One region of the Brevibacillus sp. FW301-21C12A genome, then DNA from elsewhere that is predicted to be linked to it. Evidence: predicted binding sites of a transcription regulator. Region 1 holds the regulator's gene; the other holds the start of a gene.

Region 1 (9,828 bases):
AATGTGGGGGAGAATTTACCATAACACCGAAAAAAGCCGTTTTTTTGATATGAACGTCCTGATGAACAAGCTGTTGGCAAACAAGCTGAAAAAGCTGATTAACAGCGTTCAACCGGATGCCTTTATTGCTACGCATCCTTTTGCCAGTTGCATGCTGTCTGTGCTGAAGGGCAGAAATGACTGGACGGAACCGATCTACACGATCATTACCGACTATACGATCCATCCCTCATGGATTAATCATCACATCAATTATTACTTCATTGGACATGAACAGTTGTACTATCTGGTCGACATTTACCGACAAGATCACCAGAAATTCATTCCGATGGGGATTCCGATCATGCGCAAGTTCCGCATGCCGCTTGATGCCAATGAGATCAAGCAAAGGCTTGGACTCGCGCCAGAGCAAAAATGCATCCTTCTCTCCGGGGGAGGTCTCGGCCTCGGTTCGATGGAAAAAGTTCTCGATGGACTGGAAGCCATCAACCTTCCGCTGAAAACATTTGTCATGACCGGAACCAATGAAAAGCTGTACAAAAAAGTGACGAATAAAACGTACCGTCATGAGGTAGTCCCCCTCAAATTCATTAACAACTTCCATGAGTATTTGGAGGTTGCCGATTTGATCGTCACCAAATCCGGCGGACTGACATCTGCCGAAGTGATGAGCAAGAGGGTGCCCATGATTATTTACAACCCGCTGCCAGGACAGGAAGAGAGAAACAGCCACTTCCTGCTAAACAACGGCTGCGCCGTACACGCCAATTTGTCCGAGCAGCTCATTTACTTTATCGATGAATTGTTGCACAGTCCGTCAAAAGTTGACTACATGCGACGGATGGGGCAAAAAATATCAAAGCCGGATGCCGCCCAGCGCATCGCAGAATTTATTTTGGATGATATGAGTATGCTGCAAGCAACCACTAACGAAAGTTCGTAGAACGGGCTAACAGGAGGAAGCGCATGAGTATGCCGTTTGCCATTTTCTTTGATATGGATGGCACATTGCTGCAGACGGAGAAGTTGTCGACGCCCGCTTTTTTGCGGACATTTGAGCGATTGAGAGAAAAAGGCTTGTGGGCAGGCGAGACGCCAAGCGAGGAAGAGTTGGTCAACGTGCTCGGACTGACTGTCGAGCAGGTCTGGAAAAAGCTTTTGCCAGGCGCAAATGAAGAAGCTGTCCGCGCGGCGGATGCTTTTTTGCTGGAAAACGAAATTGCTTTGCTCAAAGAAAAAGTGACCGATTTGTACCCTGGCGTGAGGGAGACGTTGGAACAGCTCCACGCCAAGGGGATTCCGCTGTTTGTCGCGAGCAACGGACAGAAGGAGTACATTGAAGCCATCTGCCAGGAGTATGCACTCAATCCGTTGCTGACGGATTTGTACTCGGCGGGACGGTTCCGCACGCGCTCCAAAGTGGATCTGGTAGCCAAGCTCATCGCCGACTACCAGGTAGAACAGGCGGTCATGGTAGGCGACCGCCATTCCGATGTAGAGGCAGGAGTAAAAAACGGCCTGTTTACCATCGGATGTGACTTCGGCTTCGCCAAGCCAGGAGAACTGGACGGGGCAAATGTCGTCATTACGCAGTTTCCGCAATTACTGGATCATTTGCCGGCAATCGACACCAAATCGCAAAGACTGACATAAACCATTCCTTTAGAGGAGTGGTTTTTTCTGTATAAAACATAAAACGCTTCGACAATTCATGAGCCGAGACGTGCCGCTTGCCGTCGACAAAACGGTCGTGCCGTTACTGTTTTGGATGGTTTCAAGCGCCCGCCTTTTGCCCACACTAGAAAGTGTATCGATCACTTGCAAGCGCGTCGCAAACCCATTATAATTAAAGTCAAAGATAGTCAAAGTCAGTAGCAAGCACATACACATATGGAATAGGAGGCGATGACTTGCGTAACATCTCGGACATCATTGAACAACACTTAAAAGGCATTTTGACACAAAGTCCCAATGGCTCGATCGAGATCCAGCGTAGTGAGCTTGCCGACTTATTTCAATGTGTGCCGTCTCAAATCAACTACGTCATCAATACGCGATTTACGGTACAAAAAGGGTACATTGTAGAGAGCAAGCGTGGGGGCGGCGGCTATATCCGCATTCGCAAGGTGCAGATTGTGAGCAAGGCGCGATTGCAGGAATTGCTGACCGAAGAGCTGATTGGCGAAAGCATCTCGCAGAGTGTAGGGAACGCGATTGTAGAGAGGCTGCAGGAAGAAGGTTTGGTCAACGCCAAAGAAGCAGCCTTGATGAAAATCGCCACCTCCCGAAATGTTTTGACTCTGGAGTCTGAATTACGGGATCGTTTGCGGGCAAATATATTAAAGCAGATGATTGCGGCTATCTTGTTGAAGTAAATGAAGCATGTGTTAGGGGGTAGGATGTAATGAACTGTGAGGAATGCGGAAAACGACCGGCGACACTGCATTTGACGAAAATCGTCAATGGTGAAAAAACCGAATACCATATTTGTGAGCATTGCGCTTCCGAAAAAGGGGACGTCTTTACCGGATTTCACAACTTCAGCATCAACAATCTCCTGTCAGGACTGTTAAAATTTGATCCCATGCAAAAAAACGGACGCGAGCCTGCGCCCAGCAAGCCGCTCCGCTGCGAAACATGCGGACTCACGTATGCCCAGTTCAGCAAAAGCGGCCGATTTGGCTGCAGCGATTGCTACACCTTCCTGGGTGACCGGCTCGATCCGTTGTTCCGCCGCATTCACGGCAATACGCAGCATAGCGGCAAGGTTCCGGAACGCACAGGCGGGCAGTTGAAAATCCGCAAAGAGCTGGAGCAGCTAAAACGTGCGCTGCAAAACCACGTCGCCAGCGAAGAGTTTGAAAAAGCGGCTGAAATGCGCGACCGAATCCGTGCGCTGGAACAAAAAATCGCTCAATCGTAACAAGGGGAGGTAAGCTGGTCATGTCACAAAAGCAGTTTATGCAAAACCCGTGGAGCAATTGGATGAAAGGAGAAGGTCCTGATTCCGATATCGTCATCAGCACACGGCTGCGCATCGCCCGAAACCTGCGCCAGCACCCTTTTCCGTTATTGGCAACCGACTCGCAAGGCGAGGAAGTCGTCAGAAAGGTAACGGAAGTGAGCGAATCGGAGGCCATGCGCAAGCGCCAGCCGCTGCAGGTTCTCCATATGGACCAGATCAATCCGCTGGAAAAACGGGTGCTGGTGGAAAAGCATCTCATCAGTCCGCACTTGGCGGAGGAATCGAGAAAAGGCGCTGTGCTCCTGAGTCCTGACGAGTCTGTCAGCATTATGGTGAACGAAGAGGACCACATTCGGATTCAGGTGCTGTTGCCAGGGTTTCGTTTGAATGAAGCATGGGAAATAGGAACCAAAATAGATGATATTTTCGAGAAGCATCTGAACTTCGCGTTCGATGAGACGAGAGGCTACCTCACGAGCTGTCCGACCAACGTCGGTACGGGGATTCGCGCCTCTGTCATGCTGCATTTGCCTGCATTGGTGATGACGCAGCAGATCAGCAGAATTTTGCAGGCGATTAATCAAGTTGGTCTGGTCGTTAGAGGAATTTACGGGGAAGGCAGCGAAGCTCTAGGAAACCTGTTCCAGTTGTCTAACCAGGTCACGCTCGGAATGTCGGAAACCGATATTCTCTCCAACCTCTACGGCGTTGCCAGACAGATTATTGAGCAGGAACGCGTAGCACGTACTTATTTGCTGGAGCATACGCGCATATCTTTGGAAGACCGCATTTTCCGTTCTTACGGGATTTTGCTGTATGCGCGCACTGTGGAGTCCAAGGAAGCAGCCCAACGCCTCTCTGACGTCCGCCTCGGCATTGACCTTGGCATCATCCCGGGGGTATCGCCTCTGGTGATGAACGAGCTGCTGGTGACGACTCAGCCGGGCTTCCTGCAGCAGCATGCAGGACAAAAGCTGACGCCAGACCAGCGCGACGAGCGAAGGGCACGGTTGATTCGGGAGAGGCTCAGTGCGACAGGACCAGCATGATTGGCAAAACATAAGGCATCAACAGAAGTGAACCTATAGAGAAAAACACGGTTATACGGAGGTGTACGATATGATGTTTGGACGTTTTACAGAACGAGCACAAAAAGTACTGGCGCTTGCCCTGGAAGAGGCAGTGCGTCTCGGTCACAAAGATATCGGGACGGAGCATGTACTGCTGGGACTGATTCGAGAAGGCGAAGGGATTGCTGCCAAGGCTTTGCAATCGCTCGGACTTGGACTCGATAAAATCCAGAGCGAAGTGGAGTCGTTGATCGGACGCGGAACAGAGCAGTCCGGTAGTAATTACACACCAAACTATACACCTCGCGCCAAAAAAGTAATTGAACTGTCCATGGACGAAGCGCGCAAACTGGGTCATACCTATGTGGGCACAGAGCACATCCTGCTCGGGCTGATCCGCGAAGGCGAAGGCATCGCCGCAAGAATCATGAACAACCTCGGCGTCAGCTTGAACAAGGCGCGTCAGCAAGTGCTGCAGCTTTTGGGCAGCTCGGAAATGATGGCGTCGCATCAGCCTTCCGGCGGCAATCCTGCGGCGAATACGCCTACGCTGGACGGATTGGCTCGCGACCTGACGGCAATCGCACGCGATGGCGGACTGGACCCTGTGATCGGCCGTCAAAAAGAAATCGAGCGTGTAATTCAAGTATTGAGCCGGCGCACCAAAAACAACCCGGTACTGATCGGGGAGCCTGGTGTGGGGAAAACGGCCATCGCAGAAGGTCTCGCGCAAAAAATCGTCAACAACGAAATTCCGGAGACGCTGCGTGACAAGCGCGTCATGACGCTCGACATGGGAACCGTTGTGGCGGGCACCAAATATCGCGGAGAATTCGAAGACCGCCTGAAAAAAATTATGGATGAAATCCGCCAGGCAGGAAACATCATCCTGTTCATTGACGAGCTGCATACACTCATCGGCGCAGGCGGTGCGGAAGGCGCGATTGACGCCTCCAACATCCTCAAGCCGGCTCTCGCTCGCGGCGAGCTGCAATGCGTCGGGGCAACCACGCTCGATGAATACCGCAAATACATCGAAAAAGACGCTGCGCTGGAGCGCCGTTTCCAACCGATTCAGGTGGATGAGCCGACGGCAGAGGACGCGATTCGCATCCTGCATGGCTTGCGTGACCGTTACGAAGCCCACCACCGTGTAAAAATTACCGATGAAGCCATCGAGCAGGCAGTGAAGCTGTCTGACCGTTACATTACCGACCGTTTCCTCCCGGACAAGGCGATTGACCTCGTCGACGAGGCAGCGTCCAAGGTGCGCCTGCAATCGTTCACGGTTCCGCCAAACCTCAAAGAGCTGGAAGGCCGTTTGGAAGAGGTGCGCAAGGAAAAAGACGCGGCTGTGCAATCGCAGGAGTTTGAAGAGGCGGCGGCCCTGCGCGATCAGGAACAGAAGCTTCGCGAAGAGCTGGACAAAACGAAAAAAGACTGGAAAGAACGCCAAGGCCAGTTGAACATGGAAGTGACACCAGAGGATATCGCGACTGTCGTCGCTAGCTGGACGGGAATCCCTGTTCTGAAGCTGAAGGAAGAGGAAACAGAGCGCCTCCTGAAAATGGAAGAGATTTTGCACGATCGTGTCATCGGTCAGGACGAAGCGGTCAAATCCATCTCCCGCGCGATTCGCCGTGCCCGTGCCGGTCTGAAAGACCCGAAACGCCCAATCGGCTCGTTTATTTTCCTCGGCCCGACAGGCGTGGGGAAAACCGAACTGGCCCGTGCCGTGGCAGAGACGCTGTTTGGAGACGAGGACGCCATGATCCGCGTCGACATGTCCGAGTACATGGAGAAACACTCCACTGCCCGTCTGGTAGGGGCTCCTCCAGGCTATGTCGGCTTTGACGAAGGCGGCCAGTTGACGGAAAAAGTGCGCCGCAAGCCGTACTCCGTCATCCTGCTGGATGAGATCGAGAAGGCGCATCCGGATGTTTTCAACATTTTGCTCCAGGTGCTCGATGACGGCCGATTGACGGACTCCAAGGGCCGTACCGTAGATTTCCGCAACACCGTCGTCATCATGACCTCCAACGTCGGAGCCAGCATGATTAAGAAAAACACGACACTCGGTTTCACCACCAACGATACCGAGAAAAAATATCAGGATATGAAGGACAAAGTCATGGATGAGCTGAAAAAGAGCTTCCGTCCGGAGTTCCTGAACCGCATCGACGAAGTCATCGTGTTCCACTCCTTGGAGCAGGAGCATATCGAGCAAATCGTATCGCTGATGACCGACGAGCTGCGCAAGCGTTTGAAAGAACAAAGCATTGATTTCCAATTGACGGAAGATGCCAAAAAGCTGCTGGCAAAAGAAGGCTTCGATCCAGCGTACGGGGCGCGCCCGCTGCGTCGTGCCATTCAGCGCCATATCGAAGACAAATTGTCGGAAGAACTGCTCAAGGGCAACATCAGCAAGGGCGACACAGTCAACATCGAGGCCGAAGAAGGCAAACTGGTCGTCAAACGACTGGAAAAAACAAAATCGTAAGCTGGGCGAAAAGCATCATGAAGAATGCCTCCTGTTTTGGGAGGTATTCTTTTTTTGGCTGCACAACTATGATAAAAGTAGAGAAGAAAATCCAAGTGAGGGTAGCGATTATGGCAAAGTATAAAACGAAATACGCGTGTCAAGAATGTGGCTATGAATCGCCAAAATGGATGGGAAAATGCCCGGGCTGCAATAGCTGGAATACATTGGTGGAAGAAGTGACAGTCAAGGCGGCGCACCGCCACGAAGGGCTGAGCGGCGGCACGCGCCAGTCGGCTATCCCTTTGACGCAGGTAGCCAGCGAAGAAGAGCCGCGCATGGATACGACCATTGGCGAGTTGAACCGCGTGCTCGGGGGAGGGCTCGTCCCAGGCTCGCTCATCCTGGTCGGCGGCGATCCGGGTATCGGCAAGTCCACACTGCTGTTGCAGACCTCTTTTGCTCTGGCTCATCAGGGGGCCAAAGTGCTGTACGTATCCGGGGAGGAGTCCGCGAAGCAGATCAAGCTGCGCGCAGACCGGCTGCATATGCAGACGCCCCCGATGTTTGTATTGGCAGAAAATGATTTGGATTTGATCGAACAGCATATTAATCAAGTAGACCCTCATGTGTTGATTATCGACTCGATCCAGACCGTGTTCCATCCCGCTGTGCAGTCTGCGGCCGGAAGCGTCGCGCAGGTACGCGAGGCGACGGCCCAGTTGATGCGGATTGCCAAGGGCAAAGGAATCGGTACTTTTATTGTCGGCCACGTGACCAAAGAAGGCTCGATCGCAGGTCCCCGTATGCTTGAACATATGGTGGACGCAGTTCTCTATTTTGAAGGCGAGCGCCACAATACGTTCCGGATTTTGCGCGCTGTCAAAAACCGTTTTGGTTCGACAAACGAGATCGGTATTTTCGAGATGAAGGATCGCGGTCTGGAAGAGGTCGCAAACCCTTCCGAGATTTTTCTGGCTGAGCGTCCCTTCGGCGTGGCTGGCTCCACCGTCGTAGCCAGCATGGAAGGCACCCGTCCAGTCCTGGTGGAGCTTCAGGCACTCGTGGCACCGACCAGCTTCGTTACGCCCCGGAGAATGGCTACAGGCGTCGATCACCAGCGTGTGGCGATGATTATGGCTGTTTTGGAAAAGCGCATGGGCATGATGCTGCAAAATCAGGACGCGTATGTCAACGTGGCCGGGGGCGTCCGCCTGGATGAGCCTGCTGTCGATTTGGCGATCGCCGTCAGCATCGCCAGCAGCTTTCGCGACCATGCCACCAATCCGCACGACGTCGTGATCGGGGAGATTGGCCTGACAGGAGAGGTGCGGGGCGTATCGCGCATTGAACAGCGCGTGCGGGAAGCGCACAAGCTCGGCTTCAAACGCGTGATTATACCGGAGAAAAACATTCGCGGCCTGGATGCGCCAGACGACATTCAGGTGATCGGCGTCAGCAATATTGCAGATGCTTTGAACGAGGTGATAAGGAGGTAAGGGCGGAATATGCAGGAGAACACGAAAAGAACTCCGCAGTTCGGCGATGTGCTTCGTTTGGTCGCACCAGGGACGCAGCTTCGCGAAGGGCTTGAAAATGTTTTGCGCGCCAAAACCGGCAGCCTGATCGTCGACGGCGGTTTTTCCATCAATTGCGACTTTTCTCCTGCCCATTTGTATGAATTGGCGAAGATGGATGGGGCGATTATAGTAAGTGAAGATGCCAAACGAATCTTGTACGCCAATACCCAACTGTTTCCGCCTGCTTCCATCCACACCAGCGAGACAGGTACTCGGCACCGGACTGCGCAACGGACAGCGATCCACACGAGCTACCTGGTCATCGCCATATCCCGGCGGGGTAATGTCATCACCTTGTACCAAGGAAATTTCCGCTATGTGCTCAATGAGATCAGCGTTATTCTCGCCAAGGCTAACCAGGCAGTATCCACCCTGGAAAAATACAAGGCGGTGCTCGATCAGGCATGACCAATCTCGGCGCACTGGAATTTGAAGAGCTGGTCACCTTGCACGAAGTCGCCTCTGTCTTGCAGCGAATCGAGATGGTGCTGCGGATCAAAACGGAGATTTCCAAGTACATATGCGAGCTGGGAGCAGAAGGCAGGCTCGTCAGCATGCAACTGGAGGAGCTTGTGTCGAATATTGAGGAAGAAGCGCAAATGCTCATTCGCGACTACGCCAAGGACGTGGCGCATGCTCCAGACGCAGTGCTGCGCGAGATGAAAAAGCTAAGCTCCGAGGAAGTGCTGGAGCTCGGGTCTTTCCTGCGTGTTCTCGGGTTTTCCGCGAGTGCCAGCATGCTGGAAGAATCGGTGTCGCCAAGGGGATACCGGATTTTGTACAAAATTCCCCGACTGCCACTTTCCATCATCGCCAATTTGGTCGAGCATTTTCATTATTTGCCGAGAATTATGATGGCGACGATTCAGGAATTAGACGAGGTGGAAGGAATTGGCGAAGTGCGCGCCCGGGCTATCAAGGAGGGCCTGAAACGGATTCAGGAGCAAGTGTTCATTGACAGGCACATTTAAAGTAGAATAGGATAAAGGCATTATTTGTTATTCAACATTTGCCCAGGGGACTTGAAAGCAACAGCAAGTTTGACAGGATACACTGTCTCCTCTGCAAAAGAAATCAGGAGGTAGTCTATGTTCGTGAAATCGTTGCCGAACATGCTAACCGTAAGCAACTTGTTTCTGGGAGTCTTGGCAATCATACTTGCGTTTCGAGGCGATCATTACGTCGATTACGCGGCGATTACGGTCATCATCGGTATGCTGGCGGACGGACTGGATGGACGCGTCGCTCGCATGCTGAATGCGCAAAGTGAATTCGGAAAGGAACTCGACTCGCTTTCTGACGTCATTACGTTTGGGATAGCTCCGGCTTTCATCATGTATGTTGTTGTCCTGCAGCACTTCGATTGGCTTGGGATTCTCGTTACCGCCATCTTCCCGATCTGTGGTGCGCTCCGTCTGGCCAGATTCAACGTCCAGGCCGGAGTTCCGGGATATTTCATCGGGCTGCCGATCACGGCTGCCGGTGGCGTGCTGGCCACGCTGGCCCTGTATCATCAAGTTTTCAATCCGGTACTGCTTGCGGTGAGCATGCTGCTTCTGGCTTTCCTCATGGTATCGAAGGTCAAGTATCCGAACTTCAAGAAGGTCGGGATTCCAAAATCGGCCTACTGGATTACGCCGATCATCATCGCCATCGTCGTTGTGGTTGCGATCAAGTATCCGCAGCAGTTTCCCAAAATCGTCTTCCTGCCGCTTGCTTTCTATGCCCTGTATG
Region 2 (9,828 bases), on a different contig from region 1:
AGCGCCTGGCAGTGGAGGCGACGGAGCTGGAAGCGTTTTTGGCCGGACAGGTGCCTGCCTACATGCTGCCTCAGCACTTGCAAGTAGTCGATGCGCTGCCGTTGACCGGAAACGGCAAGGTAGACCGGCGCACCTTGGCAAAATGGCGTCCTGCTGCCAACGGGACACAGGTGGCGGCGGCTTTCGTCGAGGAAGGACTGGACGCGCTGGAAACAGAGCTTGCCCGGCTGTGGGCGGAAGCGCTCGGCCTGGCTGGCATCGGCAAGTCGCAAAGCTTTTACGAACATGGCGCCGACTCGCTCATCATGGCGCAGGTGGCAGGAAAGCTGCGCGACAAGCTGGCGGAGGACCCGGAGCACGAAGCGATTCCGTTCGACGCCCTGCTGCGGCAAATGCTGAACTACCCGACAGTCGCCGATCTGGCCGAGTTCATCCGCTCGCGCAGACAAGTTACGGAGCGCGAGAGCGTAGCTGTGTGGCCCGGCAAGCAGGACGGCTCCAGCAATGCCGTGCTGATTCCGTACGGCAGCGCGCAGGAAGGGCCGCTCCGCGTCGTGTTCCACGCCGTTTTGGGCACGATGGACATTTTCCGGCCTCTGCTTTTGCACCTCCAAGCGCAAAAAACGGGCAGCATCGTAGGGGTGGCAATTGCCGATATGGAAAAATACTGCTCACTGGAGCCGTCCGAGCTGATCGAGACTGTGGCTGACGACTACGCCGAATGCCTGCTGGCAGGCGGCCACAGCGAAATGCAGTTGATCGGCTACTCCCTCGGCGGCCTGATTGCCGTCGAGGTCGCCAGACGACTGATGGAGCGAGGGATTCAGGTCGTCGATCTCGTGCTGATCGACATTCCGCCGATCTTCACCGAAGTGGATGACGATCTGCTCGTCGAAACGCTGTTTGTGCCCAACCTGAACATCACGCTGGCGCAGGCAGGCTTTGGGCAGGTCGATGAAAATGACCTGGCGCGCGGCGTCATGAAGCTGGTTGAACAGCATGGGGACTGCATCCCGCAAGGCGCCGCCGTGACCATCGGCGGAGACGCGGGGCTGGATCGGGTCGGAGAGCTGTTCCGCAACATGGCGGCTGTCAGCAAACGGGAGCGCTTCGCGGCTTACGTCTGCGCGAAAGCCAAGGCAACCGGGGAAGAGATGCCGATCGAGATGGCGGAAGGCTTGTGCCAGGTGTTCCGCCAAAGCTTCAAGGCCGCCCGTTATACGCCGCTGCCGTACATGGGCGACATCCGCTTCCTGTTGGCGAGCGAGCCGTTCTTGTTCCTGCCGCGCACGGATGATACGACTCTTGCGTTCTGGCAAGATGTGTGCCTGGGCGAGCTGGAAGTGACGACGATCGCAGGAAACCACTTCAGTTGCATGGTCGAGCCGAATGCAAGCAAGCTGGCGCAACTGCTGGCAGCGCCGTTCACGCAAAAATAAACGCCCGCAACCTCGGGAAATGAAGAGCGACAATGCGTCTTGAGAGGGATGGCTCCGCTGTGCGTGCTAAAAAAAGCAGGACAGCAGGGAGCATCCCTCTTCTTTTTTTCGGAAGGCAGACGCTACCGGGCAGCTTTTTTCCTGCTTTGGTCCCAGGGGGAAAAGGCTGCGCTGCCTGGGCATTCGTGGTACCCTATTGCCAACGAGTCAACCAATTCCGCTCCAGCAACGATTTTGTCGGCCCAAGCGGGCGAATGAGAAAGGATGGTACCGATGAGCCATAGCGACTCCCCGATCAAAGAGCAGTCGCCCCTCTGTCAACGCACCAAACAGATCGGCAACAGAACCTTCGTCGTGACCTGCCGGGAGTTTCTGGAAAAGCAGGCCGATTTTTTGCTCGATCTGTTTGCGGATGTGGAAAACGAGAGCGGGCCGCTGCGAAACGGCGCGAAAATTCAAGTAGGCTGGACAATTTTAATTGTCAATGAACGAGAGGGACACGAAGGACAAATGGAAATTGTCGCACCGGACTACGACACGAATCCGTTTACAGAAACAAACCGCGACTTGTCCGTGTCCCTCTACGTCCAGATGGCGCAAAACCACTGTCTGCAAACGTTGCAGCTCGCAGGAGAAACCGCGCTGTTCCAGGACAAGATCGTAGTGGCAAAAGGGGCGCTAGAAGAGGAGCACGTCTATTTGCAGCGCGCCGAACAAGCAGAAGCAGGCGACTCCGGCTGGTATCTCGGGCCTGTACAGGGCGAGGTGGACAGCGACGGGCTGGAATCGTACTACATTTTCCAACTGCTAAAACGCCGTCCGTCTCTTTTGCAGGCGTTGGCGCTGCCGCGCGGCTACATCGCCGTGCTCAAGGGTGACCAGATTGAGGCGGTGCTGGACGAACATGACGAAAACGTGTGGCCGACGCTGCACTAGAAGCGGCCAGGATACCGACAACGTTTGCAACGACGCACCAGCGCGTAAATGGGCTACTGGCAGTCTTTATTGAAGCCAGCAAATGGTGATGTTATCATGGGTGGGGAAAAAGCGAGCACGAAGAGACAGGGGAGGTAGCACGTTGTGAAAATCGCAGTAGTAGGAAGCATCAATATGGATCTCGTCTCCCACGTCCACCATCTGCCCAAGGCAGGAGAAACGATTTCCAGTCATGACTTCCGGCTGATTCCAGGCGGCAAAGGGGCCAATCAGGCAGTGGCCGCCGCGCGTCTCGGCGCACACGTTTCCATGATCGGGATGGTGGGCGAAGACGAGAACGGGAGCAAGATGCTGAACAGCTTGACAGAGGCGCGCGTTCACGTGGAAGGAATCAAACGCTCGGGGACGACGGGCATGGCTTTTATCAATGTGAGCGATGACGGGGAAAACAACATTGTGCTCGTCCCGGGAGCCAATGCGCAAATGAGCGTGGAGCACATCGAGCAGAACCTGTCCATTCTTGTGGAGAGCGACGTCGTGCTGCTGCAACTGGAAATTCCGCTTCCCGTAGTGGAGTACGTCGTGAAAAAGGCGTCCGGACTCGGCAAGCTGGTTATTTTGAATCCGGCTCCGGCGCAGGCGCTGTCACCTGAGCTGCTGCAGTACGTCCACACGTTGACGCCAAACGAGACAGAGCTTGCGAGCTTGAGCGGCATGCCGACTGCTACGCTTTCAGAAGTCGAGGCGGCGGCGAAAAAGCTCTTGGCAAGCGGGCCCAAGCGGGTTATCGTGACGCTGGGCGAAAAAGGCGCTCTGCTGGTGACCCCAGACGGGGCGACGCACGTCCCTGCTTGCCGGGTAGAGCCTGTGGACACGACGGCGGCTGGCGATTCGTTTACCGCGGCTTTTGCCGTCGGGATCGCCAAAGGGATGCCGGAAGCAGAAGCGGCGGCATTCGCCAGCAGAGTGGCGGCGATCGTCGTGACCAGACGCGGGGCGCAGCCGTCCCTCCCGACGCTTGCGGAAGTAGAGGCGCACGCGTTTTAAGGAAACCACAATTCATGCAGACCAAACGAAAAAGCAAACGGTTTTTGGAGCGAACAGTTCCAAAGGCTCGTTTGCTTTTTGCTTTTCCTTGTTCGTTATCCGCGCTTTTGCAACAGCTCCAGAACCCATTCGCACCAGGCGATGTCTTCTTTCATCCGCCGCGCTCCCCACGAGAGCAAAATGTACTCGCCAAACGCCGGATGGTCCGGGTGGTCGGGCGGGTGGGGATGGTCGACAGCATCAGCCTGGTACTCCTGAATGTAGTGCTCGTACATGTCCAGATGCTCGCGGCATTGCTGGATGCGCTCGACAAACATCGTCGCAGCGGCATTTTCATCAGCGAGCCCGAGGCAGTACGTTTTCAGGACCAGCTCGTCCCGGACGACAGGCTCTGCTGCCGGCTCACTGAGCCAGACTTGCAGCGCGATCTGCCCTTTTTCTGTAATCGAATACACTTTTTTATCAGGACGATCCGTCTGGTGGATGCGAGTGAACTCCAGGTAGCCCTCCTGTTCCAGCTTGGCCAGCAGCGGGTAAATCTGGCTGTGCTTGGCCTGCCAAAATGGTTGAAGCTGGAGCATCAAATCGTAGCCAGAACTGGGCGTGCGGGCGACCAGCCCCAGGAGTCCATACGCGAGTGTGTTCAAGTGAAAGCCCCCTGACTTTTACGAATCTCAAGATCATTATAGGAAGGGTTTTTCGGCGAGGCAATAGCGAACCTGCGTCCTGCTTAGCTTTTCCCAAGCTTATGTGCAAAATCCAAAGAAACCCTCTTGAAAGTCAAAGAAGGTCAAACTATAATAAAGTCATCGAAGGTCAGAGAAGGTCAAACGACACTGAACCTTCCGGGAATCAAAACGTGCACGTCAACATTCCAAAATAAACATTTTGGGGGTATGAAAACATGCAATGCGAAATCTGCAAACAACGACAAGCAACTGTTTCCGTTCATATACAAGTGCAAAACAACCGGCAAGCCTACCAGCTTTGCAAGGAATGCCACGCCAAGCTGGGCAGCAAAATGGGAATCGGCATGGGCATGGGCTTCACTCCGTTTTCCTCCTTCTCCGGTCTGGACGAGTTCCTGCAAGGCTTCGCCCAGGCGCAAGCGAAGGGCGGCAAGCCTAAAGCGCAAGAGCCGCAAGCACCGGACCGCGGCGGCATTCTCGACGAGCTGGGCCGCAATTTGAACGATGCGGCGCGCGCCGGGCTGATCGATCCGGTGATCGGACGCGACCAGGAAATCGAGCGCGTCATCGAGATTTTGAACCGCCGCAACAAAAACAACCCGGTTCTGATCGGGGAGCCAGGGGTAGGGAAGACGGCGATTGCGGAAGGACTGGCGCTGCGCATTACCGAAGGGCAAGTGCCTGCCAAGCTGAAAAACAAGCAGGTGTACGTGCTGGACGTCGCTTCGCTGGTAGCGGGCACAGGGATTCGCGGGCAGTTCGAGGAAAAGATGAAGCAAGTCATCGCCGAGCTGCAAGCGCGTAAAAACGTCATTTTGTTCGTCGATGAAATTCACCTGCTGGTAGGCGCTGGCTCTGCGGAAGGCTCCATGGACGCAGGCAACATCCTCAAGCCTGCCCTGGCGCGCGGCGAGCTGCAGTTGATCGGGGCTACCACATTGAAAGAGTACCGCATCATCGAAAAAGACGCTGCGCTGGAGCGCCGCCTGCAGCCAGTGATGGTCAAAGAGCCAACAGTGGAAGCCGCCATCGAAATTTTGCAAGGGCTGCGTCCGAAGTACGAGGCGTTCCACCAAGTCTCCTACTCCGACGACGTGATCCGGGCTTGCGTGGAATACTCGCACCGCTACATTCAGGACCGTTTCCTGCCTGACAAGGCGATTGACCTGATGGATGAAGCGGGCTCGCGCCTGAACCTGCGTTCGTCCGGGGCAGACACCGCCCACCTGCATGAGCGGCTGGCGCAAATCAACCAGGAGAAAAAAGCCGCGACCGAGCAAGAAAACTACGAGCAAGCAGCCCGCCTGCGCGACGAGGAAGCAGAAATTCTCGCCAAGCTCGATCAACTGGATGGAGCGGCCAATCGCGTGCAGGTCGAAGTGGCAGACATTCAGGAGATGATCGAGCAAAAGACAGGCATTCCGGTCCGCAAGCTGCAAAGCGACGAGCAAGAGCGGATGAAAAATTTGGCGGCGCATCTCGAAGCCAAAGTGATCGGCCAGTCCGAAGCCGTCAAACAGGTCGCCAAGGCGATTCGCCGCAGCCGCGCCGGACTGAAGCCGAAAAACAGACCGATTGCCTCCTTCCTGTTCGTCGGGCCGACTGGCGTAGGGAAAACCGAGCTGTCCAAGGCGCTCGCCGAGGAGCTGTTCGGTACGCGCGATTCGATGATCCGTCTTGACATGAGCGAGTACATGGAGAAGCATTCCGTCTCCAAGCTGATCGGTTCGCCACCAGGGTATGTGGGCCACGAGGAAGCAGGGCAGTTGACCGAGCGCGTGCGCCGCAACCCGTACAGCATCATTTTGCTCGATGAGATTGAAAAGGCACACCCTGACGTCATGCACATGTTCCTGCAAATTTTGGAGGACGGCCGCTTGACAGACAGCCAGGGCCGCACCGTGAACTTCAAGGAAACCGTCATTATCGCGACGAGCAACGCGGGTGTGACCGAGCGCAAAATCTCCGTCGGCTTCGGAGCAGAGTCGCCTAAGCCTGGCACCGTGCTCGACTCGCTGGGCGCGTACTTCAAGCCGGAATTTTTGAACCGCTTCGACTCGATCATTTCTTTCGCTCATCTGGAAAAACACGATCTGGTCAAAATCGTCGAGCTGCTGCTGCAAGATGTCATGGCAAATCTGAAAGAGCAAGGCATGGAGCTTGCCGTTACAGACGCCGCCAAGGAAAAGCTGGCAGAGCTGGGCTACAACCCCGCATTCGGGGCGCGTCCGCTGCGCCGTGTCATTTCGCAGTACGTAGAGGACGGCATCGCCGACCTGGTGATGGAGGAAGCGGATGTGCGCTCGATCGTAGTCGATGTCGAGGAAGACCGCATTCGCGTGAAAAAAGCATAAAGACCCGCCAGACGGCAGGTCCCGAAACGAGAAGAACCCCTTTTGCCGAGGCCACTGAAGAACTTAGGTTTTGCCGGTGACTTGAGATTTTTGTAAAAAAATAAGCGACACCTGTTCCGTTTTTCCTGGCAGGTGTCGCTTTTTTGATACTGCATTTCCCTTTTATTCGTCATATATAAAGGAGAAATCCACAAGTTCATTGATTTGGCGCAACATGTTATCTTTAGGGACAACAAGGTCATAGAGTGCGGTGTAGGGACTAAACGCAAATGAGATCTGTGGCTGGAACATGGGGCTTCAACCCTTTCGCCGTGATGCTTTAAGTATACATAGAAAAAGGTACAGCCGCCTCAAAAATGAGGGGACTGTACCTTCTTTGTAAGTAAAGACTTTTTCAGTGGCCTCTTTTGCCGGGGGGTTCTTTTTTGCTTGCGGACGATTCAGTCATTTCCCGCTTGCTTGTTCACCGTATGCAGCAGTTGTCTTTTTGCCCGAATTTTTCGCACCAGGAGTCCTATCAACAAAATCGGGATCATCAGCAAAAACACGTACAAGGAGACATGACCGACCATGTTTTCCGCCATCCGCCCATAATAATAAAACAGGAAGCCGACGACGTAAAATTTGACAGCCCTTCCGATGGCCGCGTAGCCAATCAGCTTCCAGAGCGGGTAGTTCAGACAGCCGGACAAGATCGTAAACACTTTGAACGGGATCGGCGTAAACGAGCCGACAAAAATGGCGACTTCGCCCCGTTTTTGAAACATCTCCGTCGCCGAGTCAATCCATTCTTTTTTGAGCAGTTTGTACAGGACAGAGTGACCCAAGAGTTTGCCGAGATAGTAACCGACTGGTGTTCCAAGCAGACAGGCGATATATCCTGCCGTAGCAATCCATAAACCCGAGGATGGATCGATCAGGCTTAATGAAACCTGCAGAAAGAACACGGGAACGGGGAAGATGATGGCGTCTGCAAAAGAATGGATGACGACTCCCCAAATGCCGTATTCCATCAAAAAATCTAAAACGTTCTGAACCATTTCATTCTCCTTTGTCCATCTCTCAAAATCCGCCTGCTGCGGCGGAAAAAATGGGTAGAGTCATGTTGCGAACCGCCAATCAAGCTCGCGCCGGATTTTTACCTTTCTTCATTATAACCGCATCGCATGCAATACCGCCATCAACTGATTGATTCCTTTTTCAACCGCTTCTTCCTTGACGTTGGATACGTCTAGCTTCAATATATTTTCTCTGGGAATCTTGGAATAGCTTTTCAAATAAATCGTGCGGCCGAAGCGGTCGTAGGCGAACAGCGGGTCTGCCTTGCTGTCGTGCTCCAGATCCGCCATATGGTCGTCTTCCACGATGTAGACGTCGTATTGCTGCGCCAGCTCGGCAATCCGCTGTTTTTCTTTGCGGCTGTACGTCGTTCCGAGCGGGCTGTGGAAGCGCGGCATCGTGTAAAAAAATTTGATCTTTTCTGTACGAAACAGTCGTTCCAACTCGTCCAGATCAATCCCTTGCGCCGTTCGCCGGATGCCTTTTACCGGAAGCTTGTGTAACTGCACATATTCGATAAACAGGTGGTAGCTTGGCTGCTCGATCAGCACGGTTTCCCGGCCGTTCGGAAACGGGATCGTACACAAGATGGACAGCGCCTGCTGAACGCCTGCCGTGATGAACATGTTCGCAGGCTTGGCAAACACCTGATGGTTCGCGAGGTGCCTGGCGATCACGGGGATCAGCGTCGGCAAGCCTTTGGGAGTGCCGTACAGAAACAGATCGTTGCGGTACGTCTCAATCGCTTTATTGATACAGTGCTGGAAGTCGAGATAGGGAAACACGTCCGGATCAGGGGCAGAGGTGGCAAAGTCGATGATGTCTGTATCCTTTTGCTCGGCTTCCCGCTCTTATTTCACGACGTAAAAGCCGCTGCGGTCTACCGAGTAGATGAGGTGACGCTTTTCCAGTTCGTTCAAAGCCGAAATGACAGTGCTTTTGCTGCATTGATACCGGGCAGACAGCTCGCGGATGGAGGGCAGCTTGTCTCCGTCCTGGTAGGCGAGGCTTGCGAGATTGTGTATCGGTACAGATCGGCTTTTTTTGCATTGTAGCACGATTGGCGCCACATTACTATGAAAGCAAGAAGAACAGTTGCATATGCAACGATTGAGGAGAGATTTGTTTGAAAGATCAACCAAAAGCGATACTGGCTGCCCTGCTGAATGCCCTGATCGTCGGCCTGTCTTTTCTTTTCGTCAAAATGGCGCTCACGGCAGCAAGTCCGCTTGATACGATGGCGCACCGCTTTACGGTGGCGCTTGTCGCAGCTTCGATTCCGCTTGTGTGCGGCTGGATTCGGCTGTCGATCAAGCCGCGGGATATGTTGTCCATTCTGCCGCTTGCCTTGCTCTATCCGGCGCTCTTTTTCGGGCTGCAGACGTTCGGGCTGGTCTACACGACATCGTCGGAGGCGGGCATTATTACGGCGACAGTGCCGATCTTCACGATGATAATGGCCGCCTTGTTTCTGAAAGAGACGTCGACCTGGCTGCAAAAGCTGTCCACGCTCCTGTCTGTCGCGGGCGTCGTGTTCATTTTCGCGATGAAAGGAGCGGGGGTGGGGATGGGCGACAGCATCGGGACGGTTTTGATCCTGCTGTCGGCTCTTTCGCTGGCCGGGTATAGCGTGCTCGCCAAGAAGATGACAAAAGCCTTCCATTATATAGACGTAACGTATATGGTTTCGGTTATCGGTTTTGTGTCATTTAATGCGCTGGCTTTGATCCGGCACGGCTCGGAAGGAACGCTGTCCGCCTTTTTCGTGCCGTTCAGCCATTCGCCGTTCGTCATCGCAATCTTGTACTTGGGGGTGCTGTCTTCGTTGGTGACGTCGTTCATGACGAATTTTGCCCTCTCGAAAATGGAAGCGTCAAAAATGAGTGTATTCAACAACCTGTCTACGATCGTGACGATTGCGGCTGGCGCGCTTTTCCTGCAAGAACAGCTCGCCTACTACCACCTGCTCGGCGCTCTCATGATTATTTTGGGCGTAGTCGGGACCAATTTCCTAGGGAACAAACAGCGCGCAGCACAGGTTGGGCGCACGCCAAAATCGCCTTCGCTGTAGCGGGCAGCGGGCAGTCCGAACAGGCGACGGAGCAGAGAACATTGGTGCTGCTCCGTCTTGTTTTTGTTCGGTTTTGTCTGGAGGACGATCTGCAAAAAAAATCAGGGGCCAATGCGGGTGAAACTGTTTACAAAAACCAGCTAACACGATATAGTTACCTAGATTGCTATGAGTATAATGACATATGGTGAGATGACAGAATGAAAACGATTATTCATCTGGATTCAATTGAA

The links. Region 1 encodes CtsR, which represses protease genes until heat stress. Its sites were predicted from a motif close to ATGGTCAATAAAGGTCAAACA; they were not measured.
Region 2: a site for CtsR is predicted at 4,235-4,255, ahead of AC3WQH_RS18560 (ATP-dependent Clp protease ATP-binding subunit). Genes of this name have one in related genera too.

The regions. Positions count from the first base shown of each region.
Region 1 is NZ_JBYTBG010000028.1:53,656-63,483, reverse strand. Features, by position in the region: gene AC3WQH_RS17105 (MGDG synthase family glycosyltransferase) at 1-943, shown strand, start outside; gene AC3WQH_RS17100 (HAD family hydrolase) at 967-1,653, shown strand; gene AC3WQH_RS17095 (CtsR family transcriptional regulator) at 1,911-2,375, shown strand; gene mcsA (protein-arginine kinase activator protein McsA) at 2,405-2,923, shown strand; gene mcsB (protein-arginine kinase McsB) at 2,944-4,014, shown strand; gene AC3WQH_RS17080 (ATP-dependent Clp protease ATP-binding subunit) at 4,085-6,535, shown strand; gene radA (DNA repair protein RadA) at 6,646-8,013, shown strand; partial or broken gene disA (DNA integrity scanning diadenylate cyclase DisA) at 8,023-9,065, shown strand; gene pssA (CDP-diacylglycerol--serine O-phosphatidyltransferase) at 9,183-9,828, shown strand, end outside.
Region 2 is NZ_JBYTBG010000033.1:33,557-43,384, forward strand. Features, by position in the region: gene AC3WQH_RS18540 (non-ribosomal peptide synthetase) at 1-1,439, shown strand, start outside; gene AC3WQH_RS18545 (immunity protein Imm33 domain-containing protein) at 1,713-2,375, shown strand; gene rbsK (ribokinase) at 2,520-3,422, shown strand; gene AC3WQH_RS18555 (PadR family transcriptional regulator) at 3,518-4,069, opposite strand; gene AC3WQH_RS18560 (ATP-dependent Clp protease ATP-binding subunit) at 4,327-6,465, shown strand; gene AC3WQH_RS18565 (YqaA family protein) at 6,906-7,505, opposite strand; partial or broken gene AC3WQH_RS18570 (aminotransferase-like domain-containing protein) at 7,722-8,582, opposite strand; gene AC3WQH_RS18575 (DMT family transporter) at 8,651-9,595, shown strand; gene AC3WQH_RS18580 (ABC transporter ATP-binding protein) at 9,796-9,828, shown strand, end outside.